DNA from 2 places in the Pradoshia sp. TA40_28 genome. Region 2 is predicted to be linked to the other one. Evidence: predicted binding sites of a transcription regulator. Region 2 holds the regulator's gene; the other holds the start of a gene.

Region 1 (8,087 bases), on a different contig from region 2:
GGTATTTAAATTCTGATTCCACAAAATATATTTTTTATCCTGCCTGTACCAATCCTCCTTTAGAACTCCCGGAGAAATCCAGAGCAATCCCCTTAGGATTTAGAAATTAACACCTTTAAAACCAGTCCTATTTAAAAATACTTAATAAGTTTCAATTTTATTCCTTTTTAACATATGAATGGCGACATTTTTTAAAAAGTCTAGACTCTAAAGCCTGTTTTAACCTGCATATCACCTTTAACATAGGTTCCATTCACTTATTTTGTTTTATATGTTCTTTTACTTATTGACATAAAAAACACCCCTATAGAATCTATAGGGGCTAAACGGTTAAATTCAACTCTACATGCTTTTATAAACAGTTAACTTACAATCCACATTTAAGCTGAGCACCACAGTTCGTACATGTGTTGCAGCCACCAAGCTCTTCTACTTTCCCTTGACGGCAAACCGGGCATGTATTTCCTACTTCGCTGCCAATTGTTACGCTTGTTGATTCGAGCGCATCAATTGTATCAACTAGAACAACATGCTGTTTTGTATGTTTCGGTTGAGTTGATTGATCTGTATCTGCTTCAGCGCCTTTCAAGGTCAATACTTGCGTATCACGGCTTCCATCTACATAAACCGTACCACCTTTGGCTCCGCCTTTGTATAGACGTTCGTAGACTCTCTCGACCTGCTCAACCGTATATCCTTTTGGAGCATTTACTGTTTTACTGATAGAACTATCGATCCAACGCTGGATGATGCATTGTACATCAGCATGTTTCTCAGGTGTTAAGTCCATTGCAGAAATAAACCAAGATGGAAGATTATTGCTGTCTGCCTCAGGATTGCGGCGTAGATATTCTTCCACAATATCTGCTTTTACCTCAATAAATTTACCAAGACGTCCACTTCTGAAATAAGTGAATGAGAAGTATGGCTCAAGTCCAGTCGAAACGCCAACCATTGTTCCCGTGCTTCCAGTAGGAGCGACGGTTAATAAGTGGGAGTTGCGGATTCCATATTTCATGATACCTTCACGAATATGTTCAGGCATTTTTTTCATATAACCAGTCTGAACAAATCGAGTACGTAATTCTTTTGTTTCTTCCTCAGATTCGCCAATTAAGAATGGGAAGCTGCCTTTTTCTTTCGCAATCTCAATGGATTCCTCATATGCTGCTGTCGCAATTGCCTCAAACACAGAATCTATCAGTTTATTTCCTTCTTCAGATCCATATTCTTTTTCACAATAAATAAGCATATCATGAAGACCCATTACTCCAAGGCCTACGCGTCTTTCTCCCAATGCCTGTTTTTTATTGGCCTCAAGGAAGTATGGAGTCGCATTAATGACATTATCCTGCATACGTACGCCGACTTTTACTGTTTGCTGCAGCTTTTCCATATCAACTTGTTTACGATCTTTATCTGTCATTTCAGCCAGGTTTACAGCGGCCAAGTTACATACAGAATATGGTGCCAATGGTTGTTCTCCGCAAGGATTTGTCGCCACGACTTTTTGGCCATATGCTTTGGCATTTGTCATATCATTTGCATTATCTATAAAGAATATGCCCGGCTCTGCAGAATAAGTCGCGCAGATATTTATTAAATTCCAAAGTTCGCGCGCTTTAATTTTACGGTATACTCGAACAGCATATCCAAGTTTTTCCCATTCACGCACATCGCCGCAGTCTGCCCATTTTTCGTTATAGGCTTTCATTTCTTCTTTACTATAAGACTCTACATCTGGGAAACGAAGTTCATATTCCGCATCATTTTCAACGGCATCCATAAATTCTTTGGTTAAACACACAGATATATTGGCCCCTGTTAAGAAGTCAGGATTATGAACGGCGTCATTTCCACCAGCAGCAAGTTTCGCTTCTGCTTCCTTAATGATTGATTCATTAAATCCACCATAACCCGGGATAGATTTGTAGTTTAAAATGCCCTGATACATAGCTTCTTCTTGCATCGTTAATGGAGTAAACTTCAATTTTTCAGATGCATGTTTACGAATTTCTTCATCCTTGCTGACTTCCATTAGGAAACGCAAAATTTTTGGATTTTGCATTTTTGAAATGATAAATTCAACGATGTCTGGATGCCAATCAGATAGCATAATCATTTGGGCGCCTCGGCGGGAACCGCCCTGTTCAACTAAATGAGTTAATTTTGCTATATCATCGAGCCAGGAAACGGCTCCGGAGGATTTACCATTTACACCACGAGCCAGCGTATTTCTTGGACGCAGGGTAGAACCGTTTGTTCCGACACCGCCTCCGCGACTCATGATTTCCATTACTTGTTTGCGGTGCTCAGAAATTCCTTCACGGCTATCATTGATAAATGGCATAACATAGCAGTTAAAATAGGTTACTTCTGTTTCGGAGCCCGCACCATAAAGAACACGTCCTGCTGGAATGAAATTTGTTTGGACCAATTCATTATAGAATTTATCAAACCATTCCTTACGTTTTTCTTCACTTTTTTCAACTTGTGCCAAACCGCGTGCATTACGTTTAGCAATCTGTTCATAATAAATTTCAAGCGGTTTTTCAATTACGTCCAATGATTTACAAATTAAACCAGTTTTAATTTCATCATGCTTGTCCAAGGAAGAACGGAATTCTTCTTCAACCAATACATGTGCTTTCTTCGCTTCCCAATCTATATGTTGGATATAGCCAAGACCACGTGCGGGAAACTTAGGATCTTCTTTAATCGTTAGTACTACAAAATCTCCATCAGTAAGTGTAACCTTTTCAGTGTCTTTGAAGGAATAACGATCTATCATCACAAGCCTTGAAACACCCTTATACGTCTTATTCATGTCTGGAGTAATTGGAAATACTTGCGGAAATTGAGCGATATCTTTATTTAATCTTTCGACATTAATAGACAACTTGCGATTTGTAACTGTAGACAATTCGATCTCCCCTTCAACCAATAATATAATCTCGTATTTTTACCTGTTCTTGTTTAGTTCTAAATTCAATATCTGTTCTTAAATTCAATATCTCTACGTTATCATAGGCAACATTTTAATTCAACATATAGTGTTCTTGTTTTCGAGAAGCATACCACATATAGTGTTTGAGCATTTTATTCCTAAAATGTCAATCAATAAAATCTTATAAAAAACCAAGAAAACATGGGATTAAATCTGATTTTTACCTATTTTTGAACCTAATCAGGCAAAATCTAAAGCTTGCATATTCTGAAAATTAATTTGGCCTTATATAACAACGTTTTTTTTAATTTCGACATTAATTTTTTCTCAACCAGATTTTTTTCAGGAGAGGTCCATCATTTTCTTAGTCATTTGTAAATATACCATCTAATCTAATGAAGCTACAGTAAGATGATTGATATTCAGCTATTCAAAAACCTCTATTACTAACCTGTATAGATAGCCCTGGAGTATGTGGTTCCTATTAAAAAAATCATTATCCTATTACCAGAAAAAATTTTTGCCAGAAAAATATACGGACTGTATAATAGAAAAGTGAACAGAAAGAGAAAGTGGGGATTTTATTGCCAACATCACTAATTGTTTTAATAGTTTTGGTTGTGTTAATTATTGGATATTCAGTTTACAGCTATTTTTCCACCAAAAAAATGGTTACGACATTGTCCCAAGAGGAATTTAAAGCTGGCTATCGAAAAGCACAGTTAATAGATGTTCGTGAGCAAAAAGAATTTGAGGGCGGACATATTTTGGGTGCCCGCAACATACCTTCTACACAATTGAAAATGCGAATGAAGGAACTTCGTAAAGACAAGCCCGTTTATCTTTATTGTCAAAGTGGCATGAGAAGCACACGTGCTGCCCAAATGCTGTATAAAAAAGGCTATCATGATCTTTATCAACTTGAAGGCGGCTTCAAGCAATGGAAGGGCAAAATTAAAACAAAATAAACAAGAGGAGCCAATGCAAATCCGCATTGGCTCTATATAGTTAAAAGGATATTAAGTTGTTATGATTTCGGTTTATTACTGGCTATAAATTCATCCACTAAATTTTCAGCTGCTTTTTTATACAATTGGCTCATATGAGAAAGTGAAGCGATCAATAGGAATTTTTCAAAATACTCCATGTCGCATCCTTCTACATCGCCACCTAATTGTCTGCCTTCATCATTTGCCTCAGCTACACTCTCTAAAATGTCTTCTTTAAATTTAAGAGCATTCTGATCAGTCAGGCGCAAAAAGCTCGCATACAAAGCATCAATGTTTAAATCCTCTTCCATGATCTGAGTGTTCAAAGGACCAAGAATGGTCTTTATGTCATTTATAGACAAAGTCCCCTTCAACTGATAAATAAAGCTGATTAAGATCAAATGTCGCTTAGAATATTTTTTGTTTTTTATTGGGTAAAACACTTTTCCCTTAGCATAATTATTAATCATCGTTTTTGTTAAAACTTTCTCATCATCATTACGCTTAGACATTTTAAATTTGCTCTCGAACAATTGAATCACTTGATCCATATATAAATCTATATCTGGTATATCCTCTAATGTAATTTTATCTTCCAATCCTAGCTGATTGATAAATTCTTCATTGTTTTTCATTTTGTAACCCCTGTTTAATAATAGTATCTTTTATTATACCCTACCCATTAAAATATCTGTTAGGCTAAACAATTTTTTCGCGCCTTTTACCCCTTGTGGTAACCCATTACAACTTCCTCCATCTCATAGGATGAGATTATATGTACCCCGCTTTTTTCCTGAATCGCATACAAATACATGGCTTCTGCAACGGTACTACCTTCAATAGGCTTATATCTCTTAAAAGGTCCCTTAAATAAAAATGGTAATGCTCTGCTAGCAAATGCAGCCAATTCCTCTCCAAACCTGAATTCCTGCCTTTTACCCAATAAAAGGGACGGTTTAAAGATGGTCAGACTATTTAATTGAAGCTGTTTTAATGCGATCTCCAATTGTCCTTTTGTCTGGCTGTAAAATACACGGGAAGATTCGTCTGCCCCCATGGCTGAAATGATCAAAAATTGAGGAATCTGATGTTTCTTAGCATTCTCTGCCAGCATTAAGGGATAGTTGTAATCCACCATCCTAAATGCCTCTTTCGTCTTTGCTTTCTTAATGGTTGTTCCCAAACAACAAAAGATACAATCCACTTCATCGGGTATAGGCTCATGATCCAATTGTTCAAAGTCCGGAAAACACTCCTGAAACTTTGGATTCTGGATACCCATGGTAGTCCTTACCCATACAAATACCTCCGCAAATTCCGGAGAATCCAAAAGCGTAGTAACTAGTTCCTTCCCAACTAACCCGGTTGCACCGATTACTAATCCTACTTTACCAGCCATTTTACTTTCCTCCATCAACCTTATTTCCATTTCCTCTATTATAATCTATTTTGGCATGCATGAATTCCATTAAGGTTTGAGAAAATAACGATAGCACGATAAAAAGGGAGGATGTATATGAAAGAAGAAACTACCCATGAATATGTAGAACATCTGCATGAAAAGCAACAAAAAGCAGAAAAGAATCAAGCTAAGCAAGGCTATGGGCGTCCAAGCAAAAAACTTCCAAATAAACAGCATTAAGTCCATGAACCGAAGCCATGAGTTGTTTTCTCATGGCTTTTACTAGAGCGTCGTTATTTCTATCCCGTTTTATTTAGTCAGAGTTTTTTTTAATTTACAACTGTCATAAGAATTTACTAGAATCAGAGTATAAGTATTTCGTTAGTAAAATGTTTATAACAGGATCATTTTTAGTGGAAATGATTCGAACCTAATACATATATGATTGGAAATTGGGGGATTCATTATGCAGATTCGTGAAATTAAAGAAACGGACAATAGAACAATGGAACAAATAATCAAGCGCTCATTGGAATCATTTGAATTAAATATCCCAGGAACAGCCTATTTTGATCCCCAACTGGGAAATCTAGCCCAATTTTACAAGCAACAATCCAATGCAAAGTATTGGGTAGTGGTAAATGAACAAGATGAGGTAGTAGGCGGTGTCGGTATTGCTCCCTATGGGCTAAATTCGGATATTTGCGAGTTGCAAAAACTCTATATTAAACCCGAAGCTCAAGGTTTGGGTCTCTCAAAAAAACTGATGGAAATAGCACTCATATTCGCTATGGAACATTATACATACTGTTACTTAGAAACAGTAAAGAAACTTAAGACTGCTAATCTCCTTTACACCAAATTAGGTTTCCGGCAGCTTGAAAAACCGCTAGATGGCTCCGATCATAATGCAATGGATGCTTGGTATATAAAAAAATTACTATAAACACCTAGAACAATGATTAATTAATATAATGACAAAAAAAAGAGGGAGGAAATAAATATCGCCCCCCTCTATTCACCTGTCTCTTTTTTCTCTAAAGTAGCAAGAGCTCACTCTATTCCGCCTTCATATCAACTACGTGTGTTTTTCCTTCCAGGATATCTAGACTCAATTGAACCGACTCACCGATGGCTTTGTCAATATCATCCGGTTGTACACCAAAGTGATCAACAATGGTCTTTTTATCAATGAAAAGATTTTTCGTAAAAATCTTTGCGAATTCAGCCGTATCCAAGCCGAGCTCTATTCCGGCACTTTTTTGTTGTTCTGCTTTCGTCTTCATCGCTTCCGTATAATCCGCGGCAGGAATTGTTATGATATTTTTGTCCGGAGTTCCCATGTATTTGTGGAAAATACTCAACATCTCTTTCCATTCCATATTGTAATAGCCAACCGGATAATTACCGGTCTTCCCATTTAATAAGGCACCTGAGATACATTCCCCGATTTGCTTCACAGTCACCATGGTTGTTCCACCTACAGGATACAGGACAGCTTCTTTCATATTTCGAATCTGTTCTACAAGGAAAACCCAAACAGGTTTACGCCCCGGCTGACTTCCAAAGACATAGGGTACCTCTAAGACTACCACACTCATATTCTCGTCAGCGAAGGATAAGGCCATATCAGCCTGATCTACACGACTCCTTATATATGGATGATGGTTCGTTAATTCATATTCAGGTAATTCCCTATTAAAATAAGAAAAATATGATCCTAGTACAACTGAATGTTTCACTCCACATTCCTTTGCTATTTTTAACAGCCTTTCTAATGGCTTAATATTATATTTTTCGAAAAAGGAATAGATTGGTGACGGAGCTTCTATTCTTTCATCTACACCTGCTGCAAAAACAAACCCATCGCAACCTGTTAAATATTCGCGAATTTCTTCGTCTGTCAGCGTTAAATAATTTCCCAATGTAATCTTCATTTCTTCAGGAAGGTTACTGCCTTTAGGGATGGGTGGCAGGGATAATGTTACTACTTCATGCCCTTGTTCAATTAATACCCTTGCTCCTTCTGCCCCCAATAAACCCGTACCGCCAATCATAAATACTTTCATACTGGTTGCCTCCTCCGGTTATTCCTTTAAATCTTATCACCCCAAGAATAAAAAATATTTACCTAAAATTGTATTTTATGTGAAATGTATACAACTACATTTTCCCTTAGCCTCTTACCAGTAAACAAAAAAAGCTCACAGGAAAACCTGCAAGCTTATTCTTCAATCTCCTGAAGCATGACACTCTCGACATAATTGACAAAGCGGCGTAAATCCTGGGCGAGTTCACGGTTAATTTGTCCCTCTTCATACATGCGCTGGATCTCAGCACGTTCTGCCTCAATTGCTTTAAAACGCAATTCCTCTTTTTGCTGATCCATCATTACATTATTAGATCGGACAACAACCGGTTGCTTCAGTCTGTCAATCATTCTTCGATACTCATAAATGATAGATGAAACATGGGGATTATTTGTTTCTTCCCCATACGCTTCTAATTTCTGAATGGCACATTTCGTCGCCTGAATCTGAATATCACGCATATCATTTAACAGTACAGCCGCCTTTTCATTATCCTTAGATTTTCTGCGCCTATATTGTTTATATTTTCTTACTAATTGACCAAGCAATGTTGTTATTTTAGAGAGGAAATTTTCTGTAAGCAAATTTTCTCTGATATCCAAAGACTTCTCGAGTCTTTTCACAATCTCTTCACTAACAGAACCATTGGCCGCAGTCTC
Region 2 (8,087 bases):
ATTTACATGATTTTACGCGAAAAGTATAACTTATATAGGGGGAAATGAAATGAATGCAAGAGTTGCTATCAATGGGTTTGGTCGGATCGGCAGAATGGTCTTCCGAAAGGCTGTATTGGATGAGCATCTTGATATTGTAGCCATTAATGCCAGTTATCCGCCTGAAACACTGGCACATTTAATTAAATATGATACAAATCATGGTCCATTTAATGGTGATGTACGTGCTATGGATGATCATTTGTTGATAAATGGGAAGAAAATTCTTTTACTTAATAATCGTAATCCAGAGTTTCTGCCATGGAAAAAGCTCGAGATTGATATTGTAATAGAGGCTACTGGTAAATTTAATCATCGTGATAAAGCAGCTCTTCATTTAAATGCCGGTGCGAAACGGGTCGTATTAACAGCTCCAGGTACAAATGAGGACATCACCATTGTAATGGGTGTGAATGAAAATGATTTGAATATTAATAAACACTATGTCATTTCCAATGCATCCTGTACAACCAACTGCCTTGCACCTGTTGCAAAAGTGTTGGACGAACAATTTGGCATCGATAATGGATTGATGACGACTATACATTCGTATACAAATGATCAAAATAATATTGATAATCCGCATAAAGATTTACGTAGAGCGCGTGCATGTGCACAAAGTATCATTCCTACTACCACGGGAGCGGCCAAAGCCCTGGCGCTTGTTCTTCCTCAGTTAAAAGGAAAATTGCATGGGATGGCATTAAGAGTGCCTACGCCAAATGTCTCTTTAGTAGATTTAGTAGTTGATCTCAAACGAGAAGTGACTGTTAATGAAATCAATCAAGCATTTAAAACAGCTGCTGAAGGCTCCTTGGCCGGTATTATACAGTATTGCGAAGAACCACTTGTTTCAGTCGACTTTAATACTAACTCGCATTCTGCTATTGTAGATGCCCTTTCCACAATAGTCATTGGTGCAAATAAAGTGAAAGTACTTGCCTGGTATGATAATGAATGGGGTTACTCATGTCGTGTCGTGGAATTAGTAAATCATGTGGCTCGACTGCTTCAGGAGAACAAGGTAAAGGTGAGTTAAATACGGAAGAATTTCCGATTGAGGCCTGTGCGCTCTTTAGCGACACAGGCCTTTTCTGTTTGGACGATTGTAATAGGATAAAAAAACTTTTTATTTTAGTGGAAATTATTAACTAATATTGAAGAGTATTATTGCAATTGAAATATAAACCATATATACTAAATCTCGTAAACTTCATCATCCTGGCAGTGCTACTTAAAGGGTTAGGACCTCTCAGGACTAACTTTCCCCCGTGGTAGTATTGGCCAGAAACGAAGGCAATCAAAATTCGTTTAAATGTTAAAGGGGGAAATGGAACATGGAAACAATAGGTCGTCATGTCATTTCTGAACTATGGGGCTGTGATTTATCTAAATTGAATGATGTTAATCAAATTGAACAAATATTCGTAGATGCAGCTCTAAGATCGGGAGCTGAAGTTAGAGAAGTAGCTTTTCATAAGTTTGCTCCTCAGGGTGTAAGTGGAGTAGTTATTATTTCTGAATCGCATTTAACCATTCATAGCTTCCCGGAGCATGGGTATGCCAGTATCGATGTATATACATGTGGGGATTTGGATCCAAATGTAGCTGCTGATTACATCGCTGAGTCTTTAAACGCACAAACACGAGAATTTATTGAGATTCCTCGTGGCATGGGTCCTGTTGCTGTCAGTCCAGTTCTTGCCAAAGCTTTATAATAGATGAGTAATAGAGAGTATAAAAGAGATGTTTTTGCATCTCTTTTTTTTATGTGTAAATAACCACTTTCAGGATAAAAAATAGCATTTTATGCAAACAGACTTGTCCTATTTGATTTGTTTTAATAAGATAGAACTATAGAAAAGGACGGTGCTAATCTATATGATATGTCCAACTTGCCAACATAATGGGACAAGAGTGCTGGATTCCCGCCCTGCGGATGAAGGACGTTCCATACGAAGAAGAAGAGAATGTGAATCCTGTGGTTACCGTTTTACAACTTTTGAAAAAGTAGAAGAAATACCGTTGATTGTTGTAAAAAAAGATGGCGCACGGGAAGAATATAGCAGAGAAAAAATATTAAGAGGCTTGATTCGAGCTTGTGAAAAAAGACATGTTGCCTTAAAAGAGTTGGAAGAAATTACGACAGAGGTAGAAAAAGAAATAAGAAATCAGGGATTTTCTGAAGTAAAAAGTGATTTAATTGGTGAAATGGTTATGGATCGGCTGGCAGAGGTGGATGAAGTTGCCTATGTACGTTTCGCTTCCGTATATCGCCAATTTAAAGATATAAATGTGTTCATTGATGAGTTGAAAGAATTAATTAAAAAAGAGGATTAAGTAGAGCTGAAGACAGTTTCTTTAGCTCTTTTTTCAACTATAAAACCCTGAAGTACGAAAGGTTTGTAGACAATGCAATTTTCATGGATGTTTGTAAATCCTAAAGATAGATATGTCGTATTATATAAAGAAAAATTATCGGAAATGGATCATAAATCCATTCAATATTTATATCAGCCATTAGTTGGAGGATTGGCTGTTTCTTTGTATTTGACCTTATTAAATGAAGTGAATACAGGTAATATGTACTCCAAACAAACGACACACCGTTGGTTAATGGATGTACTGGGTCTGCCGTTGGATGAGATCTTTCAATATCGTAAAAGGCTTGAGGGAATTGGATTGTTAAAGACATACAAAAAGGCTACGCCTGAAGGAAATGTTTTTATTTATGAAATCTTGTGCCCTTTAAGTCCGGACCAGTTTTTTCATGATGATTTGCTGCCTATTTATCTGAAACAAAAGCTTGAATCCAGGCATTATGAACGACTGCTCTCCATGTTTGCGGATAAACGAATTCCGGACGATTATGAGGAGATTACCCAGTCATTCAGCGAGGTTTTCGCATCAGAATTTCGCAATCCAAGAGAAATGGTCAATCCAGAGTCAGATGCAAAAACTCAGTTCTTTTCAAAAGAACCACCGGGTTACACGCATAATTTCATTGAACAATTCGATTTCGAATTATTATTCGCCACTCTTAAAAATAGTTTTATATCTAGAAAAGCATTTACTCCCAATGTGATTGAAGCTATTGCGATGCTCTCTTTCTTATATAAAATCAGCGTGGTTGATATGAGCAAATTGATTTTAAGATGCCAAAATGAACATAATGAAATTGATATAGACGAGCTTAGAAACTGTGCTCGAGAATTTTTCCACATTAATCACGGTGAGGAAATGCCAACATTGATTGAACGGAAACAGCCAGAGTATGAGCGTACGATCGTAGAGCCAAAAACACCGGAGGAACATTTGCTATATACCTTTGAAACGACTTCTCCATTGGAATTTTTAGTCAGTCTTTCACAAGGAGCAATGCCTTCAGACAATGACCTGGCCTTAGTAGAAAAAGTTATGGTCAATCAAAAGCTTCCACCGGGTGTAGTCAATGTCCTTCTGCATTATGTCATGTTAAAATCAGATATGAAATTGCAACCAAATTATGTGGAAACAATTGCATCGCATTGGGCAAGAAAAAATATCACGACTGTGCGTGAAGCGTATGAAACCGCATTGAGTGAACATAAGAAATATCAAACCTGGGCTCAGGATAAGAAAACGAAGACAAATAAATCTACACGCCGTCCAACGAATAGTGGCAGGAAGGAAATCATTCCTGAATGGCTGGATGAAACGAAGAAGAAAGAACCGGTTGCCCAGTCCAGCGAAATTGCTGAGCGGGTAAGAAAATTAAAGGAAAAATTACAAAACGAAAATACTAAATAAAGCAGGAGGTGTGCAGTGATGAGAAATATACAGGATGCATTAAATAGACTCGGAAATCGTGAAAGCTTTCAAAAAAGAATGGATGAAATGAGGAATATCGTCTTAAAAGATCCCGATGTCCGTTTATTTATAAATGAACACAGCAGCGAGCTGACAAGCGACATGATTGAGAAGAGTATGAATAAGCTCTATGAGTTTTCGATGCAAACAAAGACATGTGATCACTGTCCGTCTTTATCCGAATGTAAAAATATTATTTCGGGGCATACTCCGCGTTTGTTTATTCAAGGAAAGCGGATTGATGTTACCTATGAACCTTGTCATAAAAAACGGATACAGGAAGAGAGAAATCGGCTGCGTAAGCTGATTCATGCCAGCCATGTTCCAAAAGAAATTGTGGAAGCTTCTTTTTCTAATTTAATTTGGGATGATTTTACGACTGAAGCACGTGTAGAAGCGGTTGAAAAGGCGAAGAATTTTGTTGACTCCTATAAAAATGGTGTTCGGCATAAAGGTCTTTATTTATATGGTGAATTTGGGGTAGGTAAAACCTATTTGCTTGGGGCCATTGCAAATGCACTCTCTGAAGCAGGTGTATCGTCCCATATCGTGTATTGGCCGGAATATTTAAGAGAATTAAAAGGCTCATTCGCGGAAAATTCCTATAATCAAAAAGTGGATGCTTTAAAGGATGTTCCTGTTTTGATGATTGATGATATTGGAGCCGAAACGATGAGTGCTTGGTCACGTGATGATGTTTTGGGTCCTATTCTTCAATACCGAATGCATGAGAACCTTCCAACCTTCTTTACTTCTAATTTCAATATCAAAGAATTGGAACATCATTTCACGTATTCACAGCGTGGAGAAGAAGAACGGGTTAAAGGGAAACGAATTATGGAGCGAATCCGTAATTTGACGGTTCCGATTGAAATGGACGGCAAAAATCGCAGAGATTAAAAGTAAAATGAAAAATGATCAAAGAGGCAGACCGCCAAACGGACTGCCTCTTCTTTTTGTCATTCGCTGACCGATAAATTATGAGTAAACCCATTGTTATAAATTAAATCAAATTAAACGAAAAGATGAAGAAATTATATCCATTTGTCTTGATGCTTTTATTTCATCTAATTTTATCCATTCATTCTAAAGGATTGCCCTGTCCCATATATATAAAACTAGGAGTTCCGATAGTCTGGAGGGATAGGGTTGCTTACGATGTATTTTGATTCACAGGAAGAACAGAATACTTGGCAGATTCGATTTAAGAAAAACGATTTTTTTATTCGACAGGCAATTTATTCTGTTAATGAAGATGGTCAAAAGTCTGTCTCCTTTCTTTGGGATCCGGATCAAGAGGAAATTTTTTGTCATGCACTCATTGAGGCTTTATATACATTTTTCTCTACCTATCATCTAGAATATAAAATTCGGGATGTGATTCGGAAACGATATTTCTATGAGGATGAAGATGAAATTGGCCAAATTGCAGAAATGGCATTGCTCATGTGGGATGGTGAAGCTGCCTATTGCGGAGATTATTATCTTCCAGATCAACTTAAAGATCAGGTAAAGGTACTCCTGCGACAAGTAGTTGAACAGAAGATCGACTTTTCGTTTCAATCATTATGGAATTTTCGTTTTAAGGATATTCAGTCATCGCTTGTCTCGTTGGTTGGATATGCTATCGACGAATACAAACTCGAACAGGATTATCAGGAATTTATCTCTGTATTGAGGGGGTTAATTGGAGAGCGGGATGCACAGGTTGAGGAAATTCATTTAGTCTACCATGAGGAGTTTCAATTTTATAATCATCATTTTCAACGGATTTCAAAACAAGATATCCTAAAAGCGATTGACCGTAAATTGATGGCGGAGAATCCGATGTTTATAGATTCAAATACCATCGCACCACTTGTTTCGCTAGCCCCAAAACGAATTCATATATACGCAGATGATGAAGATAATCGAATTATCGCGACGCTGAGAAAGATTTTTGAAGAAAGAATTCTTTTATTCCGTATGAGTTATTTTTATGAGCAGGTTAAACAGGTAGAAGAACGTTCATAATAAAAAAGAAAAAGAATCAATCTTGCTTTTGTCCTCATTAGCTTTTATAATAACCTACATACAAGTTTTATAATCGATAGGTTACGATAAGGATATGAGTGTTTTAAAAAGCTGTGTACAGAGAGGGGAGCCAGTGGCTGCAAGCTTCCTCATAGACTTGAAATACTTACCACCTTTGAACTTCAGCCAGGAAAACAATAATGTGATTATTGGCTGACGGGAACTCCGTTAAAAGATACAAGTGCCGGAACAGCTGGACATCAGCGCCGGAATTTGGGTGGAACCGCGGGTTTATTATGCAGTGTGCGATAGCTCGTCCCTTATATTTTTAAGGGACGGGCTTTTTATTATGTAGAAAAAAGGAGTGGCTCACATGGCTGAAATGATTAAAATAACATTTCCAGATGGTGCGGTAAAGGAATTTGAATCTGGAATCACAACTGAGCAAATTGCTTCTTCCATTAGTTCTGGATTAAAGAAAAAAGCAATTGCAGGTAAAGTAAATGGTGCTTTGTATGATTTACGCAGAGAAATCACAGAGGATGCCTCAGTAGAGATTGTAACTCCGGACCAACCGGAAGCTCTGGAAGTATTGCGCCACAGTACAGCGCATTTATTGGCACAGGCAGTTAAACGTATTTACAAAGATGTGAAATTTGGCGTAGGTCCGGTTATTGAAGGTGGCTTCTATTATGATATGGATTTAGAAAACTCCATTACACCGGAAGATCTTCCTCTAATTGAAAAAGAAATGAAGAAAATTATTAATGCAAACATTGACATTGTACGTAAAGAAGTCAGCCGTGCTGAAGCGAAACGTCTATTCGAAGAAATTGGCGATGAGTATAAGCTGGAATTAATCGATGCAATTCCTGAAGATGAAACAGTCACTATTTATGAACAAGGTGAATTCTTTGACCTTTGCCGTGGAGTTCATGTACCTTCAACTGGCAAAATTAAAGAATTTAAATTATTGAATATTGCGGGTGCCTACTGGCGTGGAGACAGCGATAATAAAATGCTTCAACGTGTCTATGGAACAGCATTCTTCAAGAAAGAAGATTTGGACGAGCATTTACGCCTGTTAGAAGAAGCGAAAGAGCGTGACCACCGCAAAATTGGGAAAGAGCTTGATTTATTCATGAACTCCCAATTAATTGGACAAGGTCTTCCATTATGGCTTCCAAAAGGTGCTACAATTCGCCGTGTCATTGAGCGCTATATTGTAGATAAGGAACAAAAACTTGGCTATGACCATGTCTATACACCAATTATGGGTAGTGTAGATCTATACAAAACATCCGGTCACTGGGATCACTATCAGGAAAATATGTTCCCGGTAATGGATATGGATAATGAACAGTTAGTTCTTCGTCCGATGAACTGCCCGCATCACATGATGATTTATAAAAATGATATTCACAGCTATCGTGAACTTCCGATTCGTATTGCGGAACTAGGAACCATGCATAGATATGAAATGTCCGGTGCATTGGCAGGCCTGCAAAGGGTACGTGGAATGACATTGAACGATGCTCACGTGTTTGTACGACCTGACCAAATTAAAGATGAGTTCAAACGTGTCGTTACATTAATCCTTGAAGTGTATAAAGACTTCGGAATGGAAAACTACTCCTTCCGTCTTTCTTACCGTGATCCGGCTGATACGGAAAAATACTTTGATGATGATGCCATGTGGGAAAGAGCTCAATCCATGCTGAAAGAAGCGATGGACGAGATGGGCCTTGACTATTACGAAGCTGAAGGCGAAGCAGCTTTCTACGGACCTAAATTGGATGTTCAAGTGAAAACTGCGCTTGGAAAAGATGAAACTCTTTCCACAGTACAGCTTGATTTCTTGCTTCCTGAGCGTTTTGATCTTACGTATGTTGGAGAAGATGGCAAGCAGCATCGTCCGGTGGTTATTCACCGTGGTGTTGTTTCAACAATGGAACGTTTCGTTGCGTTCTTGATTGAAGAATACAAAGGAGCTTTCCCTACTTGGTTGGCGCCAGTTCAGGTTCAGGTTATTCCTGTTTCTCCAGATGTCCATCTTGATTATGCAAAAGAAATTGAAGCTGGACTACAACGAGCAGGTTTGCGTGTAGAAGTAGATTTACGCGATGAGAAAATGGGCTATAAAATCCGTGAAGCTCAAATGTTAAAAATCCCTTACATGCTTGTAG

The links. The regulator NrdR, encoded in region 2, represses ribonucleotide reductase genes. The targets are predictions, from matches to a motif close to AACACNATATATNGTGTT.
Region 1: AC58NB_RS12585 (vitamin B12-dependent ribonucleotide reductase) is a predicted target of NrdR. The motif match lies at 3,074-3,091, and genes of this name have one in related genera.

What each region holds. Positions count from the first base shown of each region.
Region 1 is NZ_JCATZO010000008.1:149,099-157,185, forward strand. It holds gene AC58NB_RS12585 (vitamin B12-dependent ribonucleotide reductase) at 368-2,923, opposite strand; gene AC58NB_RS12590 (rhodanese-like domain-containing protein) at 3,532-3,915, shown strand; gene AC58NB_RS12595 (DUF1836 domain-containing protein) at 3,975-4,571, opposite strand; gene AC58NB_RS12600 (NAD-dependent epimerase/dehydratase family protein) at 4,658-5,335, opposite strand; gene AC58NB_RS12605 (DUF4023 family protein) at 5,453-5,578, shown strand; gene AC58NB_RS12610 (GNAT family N-acetyltransferase) at 5,805-6,284, shown strand; gene AC58NB_RS12615 (NAD-dependent epimerase/dehydratase family protein) at 6,397-7,407, opposite strand; gene AC58NB_RS12620 (Na+/H+ antiporter) at 7,563-8,087, opposite strand, start outside.
Region 2 is NZ_JCATZO010000003.1:274,586-282,672, reverse strand. It holds gene AC58NB_RS05460 (glyceraldehyde-3-phosphate dehydrogenase) at 50-1,078, shown strand; gene speD (adenosylmethionine decarboxylase) at 1,377-1,757, shown strand; gene nrdR (transcriptional regulator NrdR) at 1,921-2,379, shown strand; gene AC58NB_RS05445 (replication initiation and membrane attachment family protein) at 2,452-3,828, shown strand; gene dnaI (primosomal protein DnaI) at 3,847-4,788, shown strand; gene AC58NB_RS05435 (putative sporulation protein YtxC) at 5,047-5,901, shown strand; gene thrS (threonine--tRNA ligase) at 6,275-8,087, shown strand, end outside.